2 regions of the Bradyrhizobium sp. CCBAU 65884 genome follow, and region 2 is predicted to be linked to the other one. Evidence: predicted binding sites of a transcription regulator. Region 2 holds the regulator's gene; the other holds the start of a gene.

Region 1 (8,107 bases), on a different contig from region 2:
CGGTGAACACGCGCACATCGGGGACCGGGAAGCGGATGCACTGGCCGCCGGCGGCGGTCAGCAGCACGTCGTCGCGCTCGGTACAGATCTGCACGTCGACGATCGACTCGCCATCGTCGAGCTTCATGGCGATGATGCCGGAGCGGCGGACGTCGACGAAGTCCGACAGCTTGTTGCGCCGGACATTGCCGCCCGTGGTGGCGAACATCACGTCGAGGTTGCCCCAGGTGGATTCATCCTCCGGCAGCGGCATGATGGTGGTGATGCGCTCGCCCTGCTCCAGCGGCAGGATGTTGATCAGCGCCTTGCCGCGCGCGTTCGGCGCGGCCATCGGCAGACGCCAGACCTTCTCCTTGTAGACCTGGCCACGCGAGGAGAAGAACAGCACCGGCGTGTGCGTGGAGGCCACGAACAGGCGGCTAACGAAATCCTCGTCGCGGGTCTGCATGCCGGCGCGGCCCTTGCCGCCGCGGCGCTGCGCCCGGTAGGCCGACAGCGGCACGCGCTTGACGTAGCCGGCATGGGACACCGTGACGACCATGTCCTCGCGCTGGATCAGGTCCTCGTCCTCGACCTCGCCTTCCTGCTCGATGATGACGGTGCGCCGCGGTGTGGCGAACTCGGCCTTCACCTCGGCAAGCTCGGTCTTGATGATGCCCAGCACGCGCTCGCGCGAGCGCAGGATGTCGAGATAATCGGCGATCTCGCCGGCGAGCTTGTCGAGCTCGTCGCGGATTTCGTCGCGGCCGAGTGCGGTGAGGCGCTGCAGGCGCAGATCGAGAATGGCCCTGGCCTGCTCCATCGACAGCCGGATCGTGCCGTCCGCGCTGATGCGGTGACGGGGATCGTCGATCAGGGTCAGCATGTCCTCGACATCCCGGGCCGGCCAGTCGCGCGACATCAGGGTGTCGCGCGCGGTGGTCGGGTCCGGCGAGGTCCGGATCACGCGGATCATCTCGTCGATATTGGCCACCGCGATCGCGAGACCAACCAAAATATGGGCGCGATCGCGCGCCTTGGCGAGCAGGTACTTGGTGCGACGCGTGACGACCCGCTCACGGAAGTCGACGAAGATCGCGAGCAGGTCCTTCAGATGCATGATCCGAGGACGGCCGCTGTCGAGCGCCACCATGTTGACGCCGAAGCTGGTTTGCAGCGGCGTGAAACGGTACAGCTGGTTCAGCACCACATCCGGCACGGCGTCGCGTTTCAATTCGATGACGACGCGGTAACCGTCGCGGTCCGATTCATCGCGGAGGTCACCGATGCCCTCGATCTTCTTTTCCTTGACCAGTTCGGCGATGCGCTCGACCATCGTCGCCTTGTTCACCTGGTAGGGGATCTCGGTGATGATGATCGCCTCGCGCTCCTTGCGGATGGTCTCGATCGCGACCTTGCCGCGCATGACGACCGAGCCGCGGCCGAGGTGATAGGCGGCGCGAATGCCCGCGCGTCCGAGAATGACGCCGCCGGTCGGGAAATCCGGTCCCGGCACGATGTTGATGAGCTCGTCGATGGTGAGCGCGGGGTTGTCGATCAGCGCGACGCAGGCGTCGATGACCTCGCCGAGATTGTGCGGCGGGATATTGGTGGCCATGCCGACCGCGATGCCGCCGGCGCCGTTGACGAGAAGGTTCGGGAACTTGGCCGGCAAGACCGACGGTTCGGTCTCGTTGTTGTCGTAGTTCGGCTGGAAATCGACGGTGTCCTTGTCGATGTCGGCCAGCAGGGCCAGCGCGGCCTTGGTCAGGCGCGCTTCGGTGTAACGATAGGCGGCCGGGGGATCGCCGTCGACCGAGCCGAAATTGCCCTGGCCGTCGATCAGCGGCACGCGCATCGAGAAGTCCTGCGCCATGCGGACCATGGCGTCGTAGATCGACTGGTCGCCGTGCGGGTGGTACTTACCGATGACGTCACCGACCACGCGGGCGGATTTGACGTACTTCTTGTCGGGCGTGTGCCCCTGCTCGTTCATCGAGAACAGGATGCGGCGGTGCACCGGCTTCAGACCGTCCCGGGCATCAGGCAGCGCCCGCGCCACGATCACGCTCATGGCGTAGTCGAGATAGGACTTCTTCATCTCCTCGAAGATGGAGACGGGGCGAATATCCGAGGGTTGCGCCGGCTGGTCGCCGGGCTTGTCGTCGTCGTCAGCCAAGGGGAAATCCGGTGAGGTTTTAGCTGGGAATCATATAGCGCATCGAGACCCTGATAACCACCCTCGCAGGCTTCAGGGAAGCGCTTTTTCCGCTTATTTTTCCAACAACTTACGGCCTTACGGAGAGCGTCTCGGAGGGACCCGGAACAGGCCTTCCGAAATCACCTCCGGGACCTCGTCAATCGCGCGGCCGGCGCGCGCCATCGACGCGATTGCGCTGGCGCAATCCGAGTTCAACCCAAACATGAAGCGGGCCCGGAAATCCCGAGCCCTTTCTGCCGATTAGTAAGGTTTGCTGACACGAAATGGGAAGGCGCCGCTCAGCCGGCCTGCGCCCCCTCATCGTCCGGTCCCTGCTCAGAACGGGATGTCGTCGTCCATGTCGCTGTTGCGGCCACCGCCGCCGGCGGCCACGGGACGGCGCGGTGCGCTGCTGACGGGTCCGGAGGAGCCGAAATCGCCGCCCGGCTCGTCGCCGAAGCCGCCGCCTCCGCCGCCGCCACGGCCGTCGAGCATCGTGAGCGTCGAGTTGAAGCCCTGGAGCACGACCTCCGTCGAGTATTTCTCGACGCCGCTCTGGTCGGTCCATTTGCGGGTCTGCAGCGCGCCCTCGATGTAAACCTTCGCGCCCTTCTTCAGGTACTGCTCGGCGACCTTGCAGAGCCCTTCATTGAAAATCACGACCCGATGCCACTCGGTCTTTTCCTTGCGCTCGCCGCTGTTCTTGTCGCGCCAGGTCTCGGAGGTCGCGATGCTCAGATTCGCGATCGGCCGCCCGTCCTGGGTGCGGCGGATTTCAGGATCCTTGCCGAGATTTCCAACCAGAATGACCTTGTTGACGCTTCCCGCCATCGCCGCTCTCCACTCCGAATGCCACTGAATTTCCTAAGGCCGAGCGCACTGCCCGCGTTCCTCTGCGCCCTGTTAGGGCGACCCTATACGCTTGCAGGGGCTGCTCAGCCCGTCACCCCCAAGGTTATCCCCACATATAGCACCGACCGGCGGTCTGTTCCAGATTTGTTCCTGCAGAAATCGCCACCAAATGTGGAGACGGGATGGCGTCTAAATGGCGCTGTGATGGCAATTGGGATGGAACCAAATCGGGTTCCCGTGAACGGCAAAAATCACTTAACATTCATTAAGTTAGAGGTAGGTCGATTACACCCAACTGTTGCACTCCGGGCACGGACTCTGCCGCAGAATCGAGCTATCGTCGTGCTTGGAATTGATGCAATGGGCCTCGCGCCTGATAGTCCGCCTTGGGGAACTCAGAGAGGCGGACACGACTGGGGAGATTACAGTGAAGAAGATTTTGATTGGCTTTGCCGGCGCGGTTGCGCTGACCCTCTCGGCTCCGGCCGGTGCTGCCGACCTTGCAGCCCGTCCCTATACAAAGGCGCCGATCGCGCCCCCCGCTCCGATCTATACCTGGACCGGTTTCTACATTGGTGTGCAGGGCGGTGGTGCCTGGGGCCGCAGCGACGAAACCTTCTTTGGCGGTCCGAATACGGCGATCTTTGCTGGAAGTCAGAACTACGACACCACCGGCGGCTTTGTCGGTGGCGTAGTCGGCTACAACTGGCAGGCGGCCAATTGGGTGTTCGGCATCGAGGGCGACTATCATTGGGCTGACATCAACGGACGTTCTGCCGAGATCAATGCCGGCCTCGGCGACACCTATTTCACGAGAATCCGCGGCTTCGGCGACATCAAGGGCCGTCTCGGCTACTCGACCGGCCCCGCTCTCTTGTTCGTCAGCGGCGGCGCTGCGGTCGGCGACATTCAGCATCGCTACGATGGCATCCCCGGAAACGTCTTCATCCAGAACAACACCCGCTGGGGTTGGACCGTCGGCGCCGGCGCGGAATACATGTTCGCTCCGAACTGGTCGGCCAAGGTCGAATACAACTACATCGATTTCGGCAAGAGCACGATTCAGTACAGCCCCGTCGTGACCAACCGCTCCGAGTGGACCGATACCGTTCACACGGTCAAGGCAGGTGTGAACTATCACTTCAACTGGGGTGCGCCGGTCGCCGCGCGCTACTGATATCCATCTGATATCATTGACGTCTAAGGCCGGCCTCGCGCCGGCCTTTTTCGTTTGGCGCAACATGAACGGGAGGCAATAAGTCAGTAACCATCACCTTTTCGACCGCTGTGGCTTTTCGGAGACACAACTTGCGGCTTTGGTGGTGTAAGTACGGCGTCAGTTGGGCCGTTGAGTCCGCTGCCCTTCCGATCAGGAAGGCAACAACAGAAACTGGGACTGGGATTAGTTGAAAATGAAGAAGGTTTTGTTGGCTTCGGCCTGTTTGTTCGCTCTCGCTGCGCCCGCCTCGGCGGCCGACCTCGCAGCCCGCCCCTACACCAAGGCTCCGATCGCTCCGGCGGCGGCCGTCTACAACTGGACCGGCTTCTACCTCGGTATCGTCGGTGGCGGCGCCTGGGAGAACGCTTCCGGCGACCCGAAGATGAAGGGTGGCTTCGTCGGCGGCACCGCCGGCTACAACTGGCAGGCCGGCAACGTCGTGTTCGGCATCGAGGCCGATGGTTCCTGGGCTGACGTCAGCGCCTCGGCGACCGCTCTCGGCATCACCGTGTCGTCCAAGACCGACGCGCTCGGCACCGTCCGCGGCCGCATCGGCTGGGCCGTCAACAACGTGCTGTTCTACGGCACCGGTGGTTACGCCTGGATCGACAACAAGGTCAGCGTCAGCGCGCTCGGCGTGACCGTCTCCGACAGCAAGTTCCACTCGGGCTGGACCGTCGGCGCCGGCGTCGAGGCGTTCTTCGCTCCGCAGTGGTCGGTCAAGGGCGAGTACCTCTATCGCAGCCTCGGCGGCGAGACCTACTTCTCCGGTCTCGGCGCTCCGGTCACCACCGGCACGCTCAACTTCCACACCGTGCAGGTCGGCGTGAACTACCACTTCGGCGCCCCGGTGGTTGCCAAGTACTAAGCTACACTTCAACGCCTCGCGTTACGAAAGGCCGGCCTCGCGCCGGCCTTTCTGTTTTTGCGCGCCACAACCGGCTCGCTCGCGTTTTCGGAGAGATGTGGCGCCCGGGTGACACAACCTTTGGCTTTAATGGTGTAAAGCAGTGACATTAGTCGGGTCATAGGTCCGCTGGCTCTTCCGCTTTCCGGAAGGTCAGAAAGAGAAACGGAACTGGGGAATGGATATGAAGAAGCTTTTGCTGGCTTCGGCCGGTTTGTTCGCACTCAGCGCGTTGGCACCGGCCTCGGCGGCCGATTTGGCGGCCCGCCCCTACACCAAGGCTCCGGTCGCGCCGATCGCGATGTACAATTGGAGCGGTTTCTACATCGGTATCAACGGCGGCGGCGCCTCGAGCCGCAATTGCTGGGATCTCAACGCTGTCCTCGGCGCGGCAATACCCGTCGTCTCCGAAGGCTGTCACAGCGCTACGGGCGGAGTCGTCGGTGGTCAGGTTGGCTATCGTTGGCAGTCGGCCAACTGGGTCTTCGGCCTCGAAGCTCAAGGCGACTGGGCTAATCTGAAGGGGTCGAATGCGAGCGGACCCCTCGCATTCGCGCCGATCGTCAATCAGACCCGAATCGATGCGATCGGCCTTTTCACCGGTCAGGTCGGTTATGCCTGGAACAACGTGCTCTGGTACGTGAAGGGCGGCGCCGCGGTTACCCATGCCAAATACGATGGCCTTCTGGGCGGCGTGGTCTTCGACAGCGCGAGCGAGACGCGCTGGGGCGGCGCAGTCGGCACCGGCCTCGAATTCGGGTTCGCCCCGAATTGGTCTGTTGCCGTCGAGTACAACCATCTGTTCATGGGCGGCCGCAACGTCGGGTTCACGGTCCTCGGCGTCAACGACCGTACTGACCGGATCAAGCAGGACGTCGACATGGGCACCGTCCGCCTCAACTACACTTTCGGCGGCCCCGTGGTCGCCCGGTATTGATCTGAAGTCCTGATCGCTACCGACTCCCATCGTCACGAAAGGCCGGCCTTGCGCCGGCCTTTTTGTTTTCGCGGCACTTGCCGCGCAGTTCCGCACAGCAACTGCTGCCAGATGCCGCCAGCGCGCCAACATTCCGTTGACGATTCGCAAGTCCCACTGGAAATCCGTCTCCGTTCTTCCTACGTTCGCTGACAACCCCATCGGCGCCGATCCCGGTTCCGGGCGAGCGCGCCTTTTTTATTGGCGCGGTCGCGCACCCATGGGATTCCTTGAGGGCAACTCGGATGGATGAAGTGATCAAGGCGAAGCGCCAACAGCAGAACGCGGGCTCCAGCCTGCGCGCAATTACGATCCGTGGCGCGCGCGAGCACAACCTCAAGAACATCGACGTCGAGATTCCCCGCGACAAGCTGGTGGTGTTCACCGGCCTCTCCGGCTCCGGCAAATCCTCGCTCGCTTTCGACACCATCTACGCCGAGGGCCAGCGCCGCTACGTCGAATCGCTGTCGGCCTATGCGCGCCAGTTCCTCGAGATGATGCAGAAGCCTGACGTCGACCAGATCGACGGCCTGTCGCCGGCGATCTCGATCGAGCAGAAGACGACGTCGAAGAACCCGCGCTCCACCGTCGGCACCGTCACCGAGATCTACGACTACATGCGGCTCTTGTGGGCGCGCGTCGGCGTGCCCTATTCGCCGGCCACGGGCCTGCCGATCGAAAGCCAGACCGTCTCGCAGATGGTCGACCGCGTGCTGGCGCTGCCCGAGAGCACCCGCCTGTATCTGCTCGCCCCCGTCGTGCGCGGTCGCAAGGGCGAGTACCGCAAGGAGCTCGCCGAATGGCTCAAGAAGGGCTTTCAGCGCGTCAAGATCGACGGCACCTTCCATGAGCTCGCCGAAGCGCCTGTTCTCGACAAGAAATTCCCGCACGACATCGACGTCGTGGTCGATCGTATCGTGGTGCGCGCCGACATCGGCCAGCGCCTCGCCGAGAGCTTTGAGACCGCGCTGAAGCTCGCCGAAGGCCTCGCCGTCGTCGAATTCGCCGACGCGCCGGCGGCGGCTCCCGCCGAGGAAAAGAAGAAGACCGCCAAGATCCACGACAAGAGCGGACCCGAGCGCATCCTGTTCTCGGAAAAGTTCGCCTGCCCGGTCTCCGGCTTCACCATTCCCGAGGTCGAGCCGCGCCTGTTCTCGTTCAACAACCCCTACGGCGCGTGTCCGGCCTGCGGCGGCCTCGGCGTCGAGCAGCATGTCGACGAAGACCTCGTCATCCCCGACAAGGAGCTCGCGATCGGCAAGGGCGCGATTGCGCCCTGGGCCAAATCGTCGTCGCCCTATTACGTGCAGACGCTGACTGCGCTCGGCAAGCACTACAAGTTCACGCTGACCACCAAGTGGAAGGACCTGGCCAAGAAGACGCAGAACGCCATCCTCCACGGCTCCGGCGAGGACGAGATCAAGTTCTCCTACGAGGACGGGGTGCGCTCCTACGACACCAAGAAGCCGTTCGAGGGCGTCATCACCAACATCAACCGCCGCTATCGGGAAACCGAGAGCGAGTGGGCGCGCGAGGAGCTGGCGAAGTATTTCCACGACGTGCCCTGCGAGGGCTGCAAGGGCTTTCGGCTCAAGCCCGAGGCGCTCTGCGTCAAGATCGGCGGCAAGCATATCGGCGAGATTTCCGAGCTGTCGGTGAAGGGCGCCGGCGCATGGTTCGAGACCGTGCCCGAGGCGCTCAACGCGCAGCAGAACGAGATCGCCGGCCGCATCCTGAAGGAGATCCGCGAGCGTCTCACCTTCCTGCTCGACGTCGGCCTCAACTACCTCACGCTATCCCGCTCCTCCGGCACGCTGTCCGGCGGCGAGAGCCAGCGCATCCGCCTGGCCTCGCAGATCGGCTCGGGCCTGACGGGCGTGCTCTACGTGCTGGACGAGCCCTCGATCGGCCTGCACCAGCGCGACAACGCGCGCCTGCTCGACACCCTCAAGCGGCTGCGCGACCTCGGCAACA
Region 2 (8,107 bases):
TGGTGAGCTTGGTCTTGGTATCGACCGGGCCCTTCATCTTGTTGACGGCCTGCTCGAGCGTCATGCCCTGCACGGCCTCGCCGTCGATCTTGCTGATGAGGTCGCCGGACATCAGGCCGGCCTTCGAGGCGGGCGTATCGTCGATCGGGGAAACGACCTTGACGAGGTCGTCTTCCATCGTGACCTCGATGCCGAGGCCGCCGAACTCGCCGGAAGTGGTCTCCTGCATCTCGGTCCAGGCCTTCGCGTTCATGTAGCGCGAATGCGGATCGAGCGAGGTCACCATGCCCGTGATCGCGCCTTCGATCATCTTGGCGTTGTCGGGCTTCTCGACATAGCTCGCCTTGACGCGCTCGAAGACCGTACCGAACAGGTTGAGCTGGGAATAGGCATCGTCCGCGCTCGCTGCCGCCCGTGCCGCCCATACACCACCGTGCGGGCTGGCGACCAGAAGGGTGAGACACGCTCCGGTGAGCGCGCCCAGAGGGAACAGCAGGGTTTTCCGCATGGATGGGCTTGCCTTTTTGCTTGGCGGTTCGCTTGAGCTTGCTTGGGCTCGTCTCTCGAGACCTGGGAAGCACACTTGGGAGGCGCCATGCAATTGGCGATCCAGTCCACTTCTCACAATACCATTCTGGTTTCTTCAAGGCCGGGATGCACCGCCGACCGGTACACCGCAAAAATCGCTTCGTTCGGGCCTAAACTTTTGGCAACGTTGCAGGACTGGCCCGCCCCCAAAGGGACCTAAAGGGGGAATCGGTGCGCCCGTCCACGCCGCGCAGCCATGCCATTTTAGGATGGTTTTGGAACGCTGGACGGGTTAGGCGATGACACAAGGCTTCAAATTCTCGGGAGGATAACAATGAACGAAGCACCCCGGATCCGGCCGGAACGGAACGTCGAGCTCGGCGCCAGCAACGAGCCGTTCCAAAACCTGCACGAATTCATTCGGAAAGCGCGGGCCAACCTCAACCAGAACGCCTGGGACTACATCGTCGGAGCCGCCGAGACCGAAACAACGATGCGCCGCAACCGCATGGCGCTGGACGAGATCGCCTTCCGGCCGCGGGTGCTGCGCGACGTCCGAAAGGTCGACGGCTCGATTCAGCAGTTCGGCCGCAAAATGCGCCTGCCGGTGGTGCTCGCCCCCGTCGGCGCGCTCGAGATCTTCGACCCGGATGGCGCGGCGAGCGTCGCGCGGGCTGCCGGCACCTTCGGCGCGGCGCACATGCTGAGCTCGGTGTCCGAGCCAGGCCTGGAGCAGACCGCCGAAGCCGCGCCGGATGCGCTGCGGCTCTATCAGCTCTATGTCCGCGGCGACGATGCCTTTGTCGCGGATGTCGTCAGCCGGGCCGAGAAGAACGCCTATGCCGGCTTCTGCCTGACCGTCGACACCGCCCATTACAGCCGTCGTGAGCGTGACATCGCCAAGCGCTACGTTCGCGAGAGCCGCCTGCGTGCCACCGGCGGCGATTTCCAGAAGGGCCTGGAGTGGCGGACCGTGAAGATGATCAAGGACAAGTTCAGGATTCCGCTGATCCTGAAGGGCATCGCCACCGCCGAGGACGCCCAGATCGCGGTCGATCACGGCGTCGAATGGATCTACGTCTCCAACCATGGCGGCCGCCAGCTCGACCATGGCCGCGGCGCCATGCATGTGCTGCCCGAGATCGTCGAGGCCGTGAAGGGCCGCGCCAAGATCATGGTCGATGGCGGCATCTGTCGCGGCACCGACATCGTCAAGGCGATCGCGGCGGGCGCGGACATGGTCGGGATCGGCCGGCTGCAATGCTGGGCGCTGGCGGCGGCTGGCGAGGCCGGCGTCGCGCGGATGCTGGAGCTGCTGGAGGACGAGGTGCTGCGCTGCCTCGGCCTTTTGGGCGCCACGTCATTTGCCGAGGTCGACAAATCCTGCCTGCATCCGGCGACCGCCACCAACGCACCGAGCGTGTTCAGCGCATTCCCGCTGTTCGACCACGATCCGTATCGATACTGAGTGAAAAGGACGCAATGACATCGCTCTCTCCCGGCAGCGCGGATGCGCTGCTGTTCGATCTCGGGCGCGTGGTGCTCGACATCGACTTCTCCAAGGCGATCGCCTGCTGGGCGGGACATGCCGGCTGCCAGCCCGAGGCCATCGTCGCGCGCTATGTGCGTGACGAGGCTTACCGGCTGCACGAGGTCGGCAAGATCAGCGACGAGGACTATTTCGCTTCGCTGCGTGCTTCGCTCGGCATCGGCATTTCGGACGCCCAGTTCCTGGAAGGCTGGAACGCGATCTTCGCCGGCGAGATGCCTGATATCGCCGAGCTGCTGCCGCGCGCGGCGAAACAGATGCCGCTCTATGCCTTCTCCAACACCAACCGGCCGCATGTTGACTATTTCTCGAAGGAATATGGCGAACTGCTCGGCCATTTCCGCGCGCTGTATCTGTCGTCCAGCATCGGCCTGCGCAAACCCGACGCGGAAGCCTTCGACCATGTCGTCGCCGCGATCGGCGTGCCCGCAGCACGTATCGTGTTCTTCGACGACCTCGCCGAGAACATCGAAGGCGCGCGGTCGCGCGGGCTGACGGCGGTGCATGTGACGTCGCCGCGCGACGTCGAGAACGCCTTGAAGGCATTGGGCATCTGACGATCTCCGCTCATCGGGAGGCGCCAACGTCGGGCAGCCCTCCCGGAGCCAATTTTGCCCAAAATGAGGAACCAGAGCGCTTTGTGCATTTTTGTACGGAGTTCCGGGAACGGAATGGCCCCTTCCGGACTCTTGAGTCCGTTGGGACTTCTACACCGGACTTATGGACGTGCTGGGCAAAACCTATCTCACCAAGCAAGCCTCTCTCCTGCTTGAATTCGCAAGAACCACCTCGGATTCTGACCTTTCCGCCAAGCTGATCAGCAAGGCCGCCGACCTGAAATCCCAGGCCGATCCGCTACCCGACAAGGATCAAGGGCCGAAGGCTCCCGACGTCGCGCTGGACGACGGGCCGGACCGGCCGAGCGGGAGTTGAGCGATGCCGGCCGTGGCACTCATCATTCTCGTCCTCGCCATGGCCACCCTCCTGCCGATCGGCCTCATTCTCTGGATCATGCCACGCCAAGCCTGAGCCTGCCTTCGATCCAGGGCCGGAAAGCGGCAAGATAAATCGTGCCCGCTCCGCATTTTTGCCTCTGCCCCCGCGCTCGGCTAGAAGACTGTCGGAACATTTCGTCCGAACGTGCCGAGCAGGAGTTTCGCCGTGGCCTTGATGCCGGTTTCCGACGCCCTTGCTGCGGTGCTGGCGGGTGCAGAGCCGCTGCCTGCAGAGATGGTTTCACTCGACGAAGCCTACCATCGCGTGCTCGCGCAGGACGTCGCTGCGCGGCGCACCCAACCGCCCCAGGCGATGTCGGCGATGGACGGCTACGCCGTGCGCGCGGCCGATGCGGCAACGATCGATTCCAGGCTGACGATGATCGGTGAGGTCGCAGCGGGCCGTCCGTTCACGGAAAGGGTCGGCGCCGGCGAAGCCGTGCGGATCTTCACCGGCGGCGTCGTTCCCGACGGCGCCGACGCAGTCGTGATCCAGGAGGACACGATCGCCGAGGGCAAGCACGTAACGATCAAGGAAGCCGCGATCGTGGGTCGGCACATCCGCCCCGCCGGCGTTGATTTCCGCGAGGGTGACGTCCTCCTGCGCAAGGGAACCCGTCTGACAGAGCGCGATCTCGCCCTCGCCGCTGGAATGAATCACCCGCAACTCGCCGTCTGCCGTCGTCCGAAGGTCGCGATCCTCGCCACCGGCGATGAACTGGTGATGCCGGGCGCGACGCCCGGGCACGGCCAGATCGTCTATTCCAACGGCTATGCCCTGCACGCGCTCGCCCGCAGCGAGGGCGCCGAGACCATCGACCTCGGTGTTGCCGCCGATACGCTGGAGGCCACCACCGCCGGCATCCGCCGCGCGCGCGAAAGCGGCGCCGACGTCCTGGTCACGACCGGGGGCGCATCGGTCGGCGACCACGATCTGGTCCAGCAGGCGCTGAAGGACGAAGGCATCGCGTTGGCGTTCTGGAAGATCGCGATGCGGCCCGGCAAGCCGATGATGCACGGACGCTTAGGGACGATGGGCGTCATTGGCCTGCCCGGCAATCCCGTGTCGTCCTACGTGTGCGCCTTCCTGTTCATGGTGCCGCTGATTCGCGCGCTGGCAGGCCGTTCGGTGATTCATCACCATCGCGAGCGCGCCGTGCTGGGCCGCGATCTCGGCGCCAATGACCAGCGCCAGGATTATCTGCGCGCGCGCCTGGAGCTGCGCGACGACGGCACGCTCGTCGCCCTTCCCGTCAGCCATCAAGACTCCTCTCTGCTTGCGAATCTTGCTGCAGCACAGGTACTTCTCGTGCGCGCACCGCTTGCGCCAAAGGCCGAGGCCGGCAGCCCCTGCGAAGTGCTGCGGCTCCCCGTCTGAACTGCGCGGCCACACGCATTCCGCGAGTTTCGCTCTGTTCACGGTAAATTAAGCAGTTGCGGAACATGTATCGAACATATAGTGTCCGTTCATGATTTGTTTCGAGGATGTAGCGGCTTATCGCTGAACTCATCGTCTCGGAATCGAACGACATCAACCGGGGGACTTTGGTCGAGATGTTAACGCGCAAACAATACGAGCTTCTGCGGTTCATCAGCGAACGCTTGAAGGAAAGCGGCGTGCCGCCGTCCTTCGACGAGATGAAGGATGCGCTCGACCTGCGCTCGAAGTCAGGCATCCACCGCCTGATCACCGCACTCGAGGAGCGCGGCTTCATCCGCCGCCTGCCCAACCGCGCCCGGGCCATCGAAGTGATCAAACTGCCGGAGCTCCAGGCTGCCGCCGGCAACCGACGCGGCTTCACGCCAAGCGTCATCGAGGGCAATCTCGGCAAGCTACGCGCGAGCTCCAGCCCGTCCGCGGACGAGGGCGAGCGGCCCGTTGCGGTGCCCGTGATGGGTCGCATCGCGGCCGGCACCCCGATCGAGGCGTTGCAGACCCGCAGCCACACCATCAGCGTGCCTCCGGACATGCTCGGCTCCGGCGAGCATTACGCGCTCGAAGTGCGCGGCGATTCCATGGTCGAGGCCGGCATCCTCGACGGCGACATGGCGCTGATCCAGCGCAACGAGAGCGCCGATACCGGCGACATCGTGGTGGCGCTGATCGACGACGAAGAAGCCACGCTCAAGCGCTTCCGCCGCCGCGGCGCCTCGATCGCGCTGGAGCCCGCCAATGCCGCTTACGAGGTGCGCATCCTGCCGCCGAACCGCGTGAAGATTCAGGGCAAGCTGATCGGGCTTTACCGCAAGTACTGATACCGGAAGTCTTCAGCGCCTCGCGCGCGCCTTCGGTCGGCATCGCCGATCAGAGATTGGAGCGGATTGATGGTCCGCTCCGGCTGGATAGTCTTTCTGGTTCTGCACAGATTGTCCGGCCCCTCCCCCTTTCGCGACATCCTCGGCAGGCCGCGCGAAGCAACATCGCTTCGCGGGCCTTGCGAGTTCGAGGGGGACAGCCCAACTGCGCCAGATCGTTTGAGCGCAGCCGCAGCAACGCTGGTCGCATCATGTCGCATCATCATGTCGGCTAGGACACGGCCGTGATCCAGAAAATCCGCAACGACCGCAATGCAGCGCGCACGCAGCCGAGCTGACGATACTCGGGCTGGCTGGTTTCGCCGGTCGTTGACGCGCGCCTGCCAAATGCACGGAAGCCGACTTTGTTCCTATCGAATTCGGAAAAGATGGAAAAGATAATGTGATCGGGGCTCGCGGATCCCAGCCGCAGATTTGCCTACAACCAAGCAGACCGTCACGTGCTTCCACTCTGGTAGGGGCCTGCGCCTCCGAAAGGGGTGCGGGTCGCTATCTCTGCATAGAGGAGCACCCGATGTGTGACTACAGCCTGCATGCCGTCGCGACGCGCCCCGCAGAAGTCGGCGAGACGATCGTCACGACAACATTCCGCGGCACCTCGACGCGCGGCTTCGCCTCCGAAGCCGATCTCTCCGTCGCGGTCTGCCTGCTGCCGGGAACGGAGCTCGCCTTCGCCGATAACGTCCGTTACGACAACCGCTGGATCTGGACGCGCACCGTCAACTCCCGCGTCGGCAAGTTCGGCAAGATCGATCCGCATATTCCCGATCGCCATCATGATGCGATCGAATTCCCGGACGGCAAATCCGTGCTGGTGACGCAGCTCGTCGAGGGCCAGCGCGCAACCGTGCTGCAACTGCCGGTGACTCAACCGATCGGCGAGCGCGAGCACAAGCCGCAGATCATCGCCGACAGTCGCCCGACGGTCACGCGACTGCCGATCGGCTGACGCCCTCCGGCCCGGCGGGTCCGGGGCCAGGATTGAAATGCCGTCGCCGGCCGATGCCGGCGAGCCCGGTGGGTTTGTGTTTCACGAAATTCGATCGGCGAGCGCCGCCGCACCTCGTCGCCGCACGAAGTTTGGGCCGTCCTGCCTGAATTTTGAACCTCCGCTCCGCAGCCAAATGACCGATGCTGTCGTGGTTTGAGGCGGCGGACACGCTCGATGAAAACCTTTATTCGCGTTGTTGAACTCTGGGTGCCTGACCGGACGCGCATGCGGCTGGAATTCGGCGGCGGCCTTTACGATGAAGGGCTGTCCGCGTTCAAGGCCGTCAGCGAAGAGCTGCACTTCGGATATGACGAGGGGCTTCCGGGCAAGGCCTGGGCCTGCGGCCATCCCGTCATCCTCACGAAATTCGCCAACTCCTATTTCAAGCGGACCGATCAGGCCGTCGCCGCCGGCCTCACCTGCGGCGTGGCGGTGCCGGTGTTTGCAGGCGAATTTCTGCAAGCCGTGATGGTGCTGTTCTGCGGCGACGACGAGGCGCATGTCGGCGCGATCGAACTCTGGCACAACGATCCTGATCTCTCCCACGAGATGGGCCTCGTCGACGGCTATTACGGCGCGGCGGACATGTTCGAATTCAACTCGCGCCACACTAAATTTCCTCGCGGCTTCGGACTTCCCGGACGCACCTGGAAGGCGGGCCTGCCGCTGATCATCAAGGACCTGCACGACGCCAAGAGCTTCCTGCGCTGGGAGGACGCAGCCAAGGTCGGGATCAATCTGGGTGTCGGCGTGCCCTACCGAACCGGCACCGACCAAACCTGGGTCCTGACTTTCCTCTCCGCGCAGGCAACGCCGATTGCGCGACGCTTCGAGATCTGGGTCCCGAACGAGGCCCGTTCGGCGCTGGTCTTTCGCGCCGGCGATTGCAGCGCGCAGACCGACCTTGCCGCCCGCTATGCCGCCAATTCCATTGCCAGGGGCGAAGGCAGCATCGGCGGCGCCTGGGCCGCCGGCATGCCCGCGCTCAACGACGATCTCACTCATGACGGCTCGATCGCGGGCTCTGAGGCCTGCGCAGCCGGGCTGAGCCGAATGGTGGCCCTGCCGGTCATCGGCAAGGCAAAGCTCGAAGCCGTGCTGGCCTGGTATCTGTAATCGATGGCGTCAATCGTCGGCCTGCAAGTCGGTCTCCGATGGCGTTGCGTCGCGGCTGCGGGGAGCCGCCTTCTGCGCAAGGCTGCCGTCGAAGTCACCTTCGCCCGCACCGGCCGGTAACCACGGGCGGTTCGTGCCTCTTGCCCTCACCGCCTGAACCGAAAAGCCGTCGCCACGCTGGGTCAATGCCAGCGCGCCCTGGCGAGCGAGCCGCTGCCGATCCACCACCATCGCCGCACAATCGCGCGGCGCGGGCCTCGACGTCACCACCAGTGCAGCCCGGTTGCAATCGTCCGCCAACGCGTCGATGCGCGAGGCCAGCGCGACCAGCCGTCCGTCTGCGAGCGGCGTTACGCAGCCCGACTCGTCGCACGATATGCCGCTCGCCAGCGCGCTACTGCCGGCATCGCGCGGATCGGCGTCGGCAGCCAACCACTCCCTCAGCACGAAATTGTCCTTGCCTGCCCTGATCAGATGCAAACGCCCGTCGCCGCCCCGCACCGCGACGCTCGCGCCGTCCCCGGCAATCAGGATATCGGGCTGGCGCACCGACAGCCCCCAGCCGATGGAAACCAGCAGCACGACGGCACCGCCCCAGCGCAACGGCGTACG

The links. Region 2 encodes LexA, which represses DNA repair genes until DNA is damaged. Its sites were predicted from a motif close to TGTTCNNNNTGTGTTCNG; they were not measured.
Region 1: the regulator LexA is predicted to act here: its motif matches at 3,166-3,183, upstream of XI03_RS06140 (single-stranded DNA-binding protein).

Annotation. Positions count from the first base shown of each region.
Region 1 covers NZ_LBJU01000088.1:29,495-37,601, forward strand. The annotation lists gene gyrA (DNA gyrase subunit A) at 1-2,158, opposite strand, end outside; gene XI03_RS06140 (single-stranded DNA-binding protein) at 2,516-3,010, opposite strand; gene XI03_RS06145 (outer membrane protein) at 3,459-4,208, shown strand; gene XI03_RS06150 (outer membrane protein) at 4,444-5,118, shown strand; gene XI03_RS06155 (outer membrane protein) at 5,342-6,094, shown strand; gene uvrA (excinuclease ABC subunit UvrA) at 6,379-8,107, shown strand, end outside.
Region 2 covers NZ_LBJU01000114.1:101,913-110,019, forward strand. The annotation lists gene XI03_RS16865 (S41 family peptidase) at 1-508, opposite strand, end outside; gene XI03_RS16870 (alpha-hydroxy acid oxidase) at 863-1,996, shown strand; gene XI03_RS16875 (HAD-IA family hydrolase) at 2,011-2,634, shown strand; gene XI03_RS16880 (hypothetical protein) at 2,804-3,010, shown strand; gene XI03_RS16885 (molybdopterin molybdotransferase MoeA) at 3,239-4,450, shown strand; gene lexA (transcriptional repressor LexA) at 4,627-5,328, shown strand; gene XI03_RS16895 (hypothetical protein) at 5,903-6,337, shown strand; gene XI03_RS16900 (GAF domain-containing protein) at 6,554-7,495, shown strand; gene XI03_RS16905 (ComEC/Rec2 family competence protein) at 7,505-8,107, opposite strand, start outside.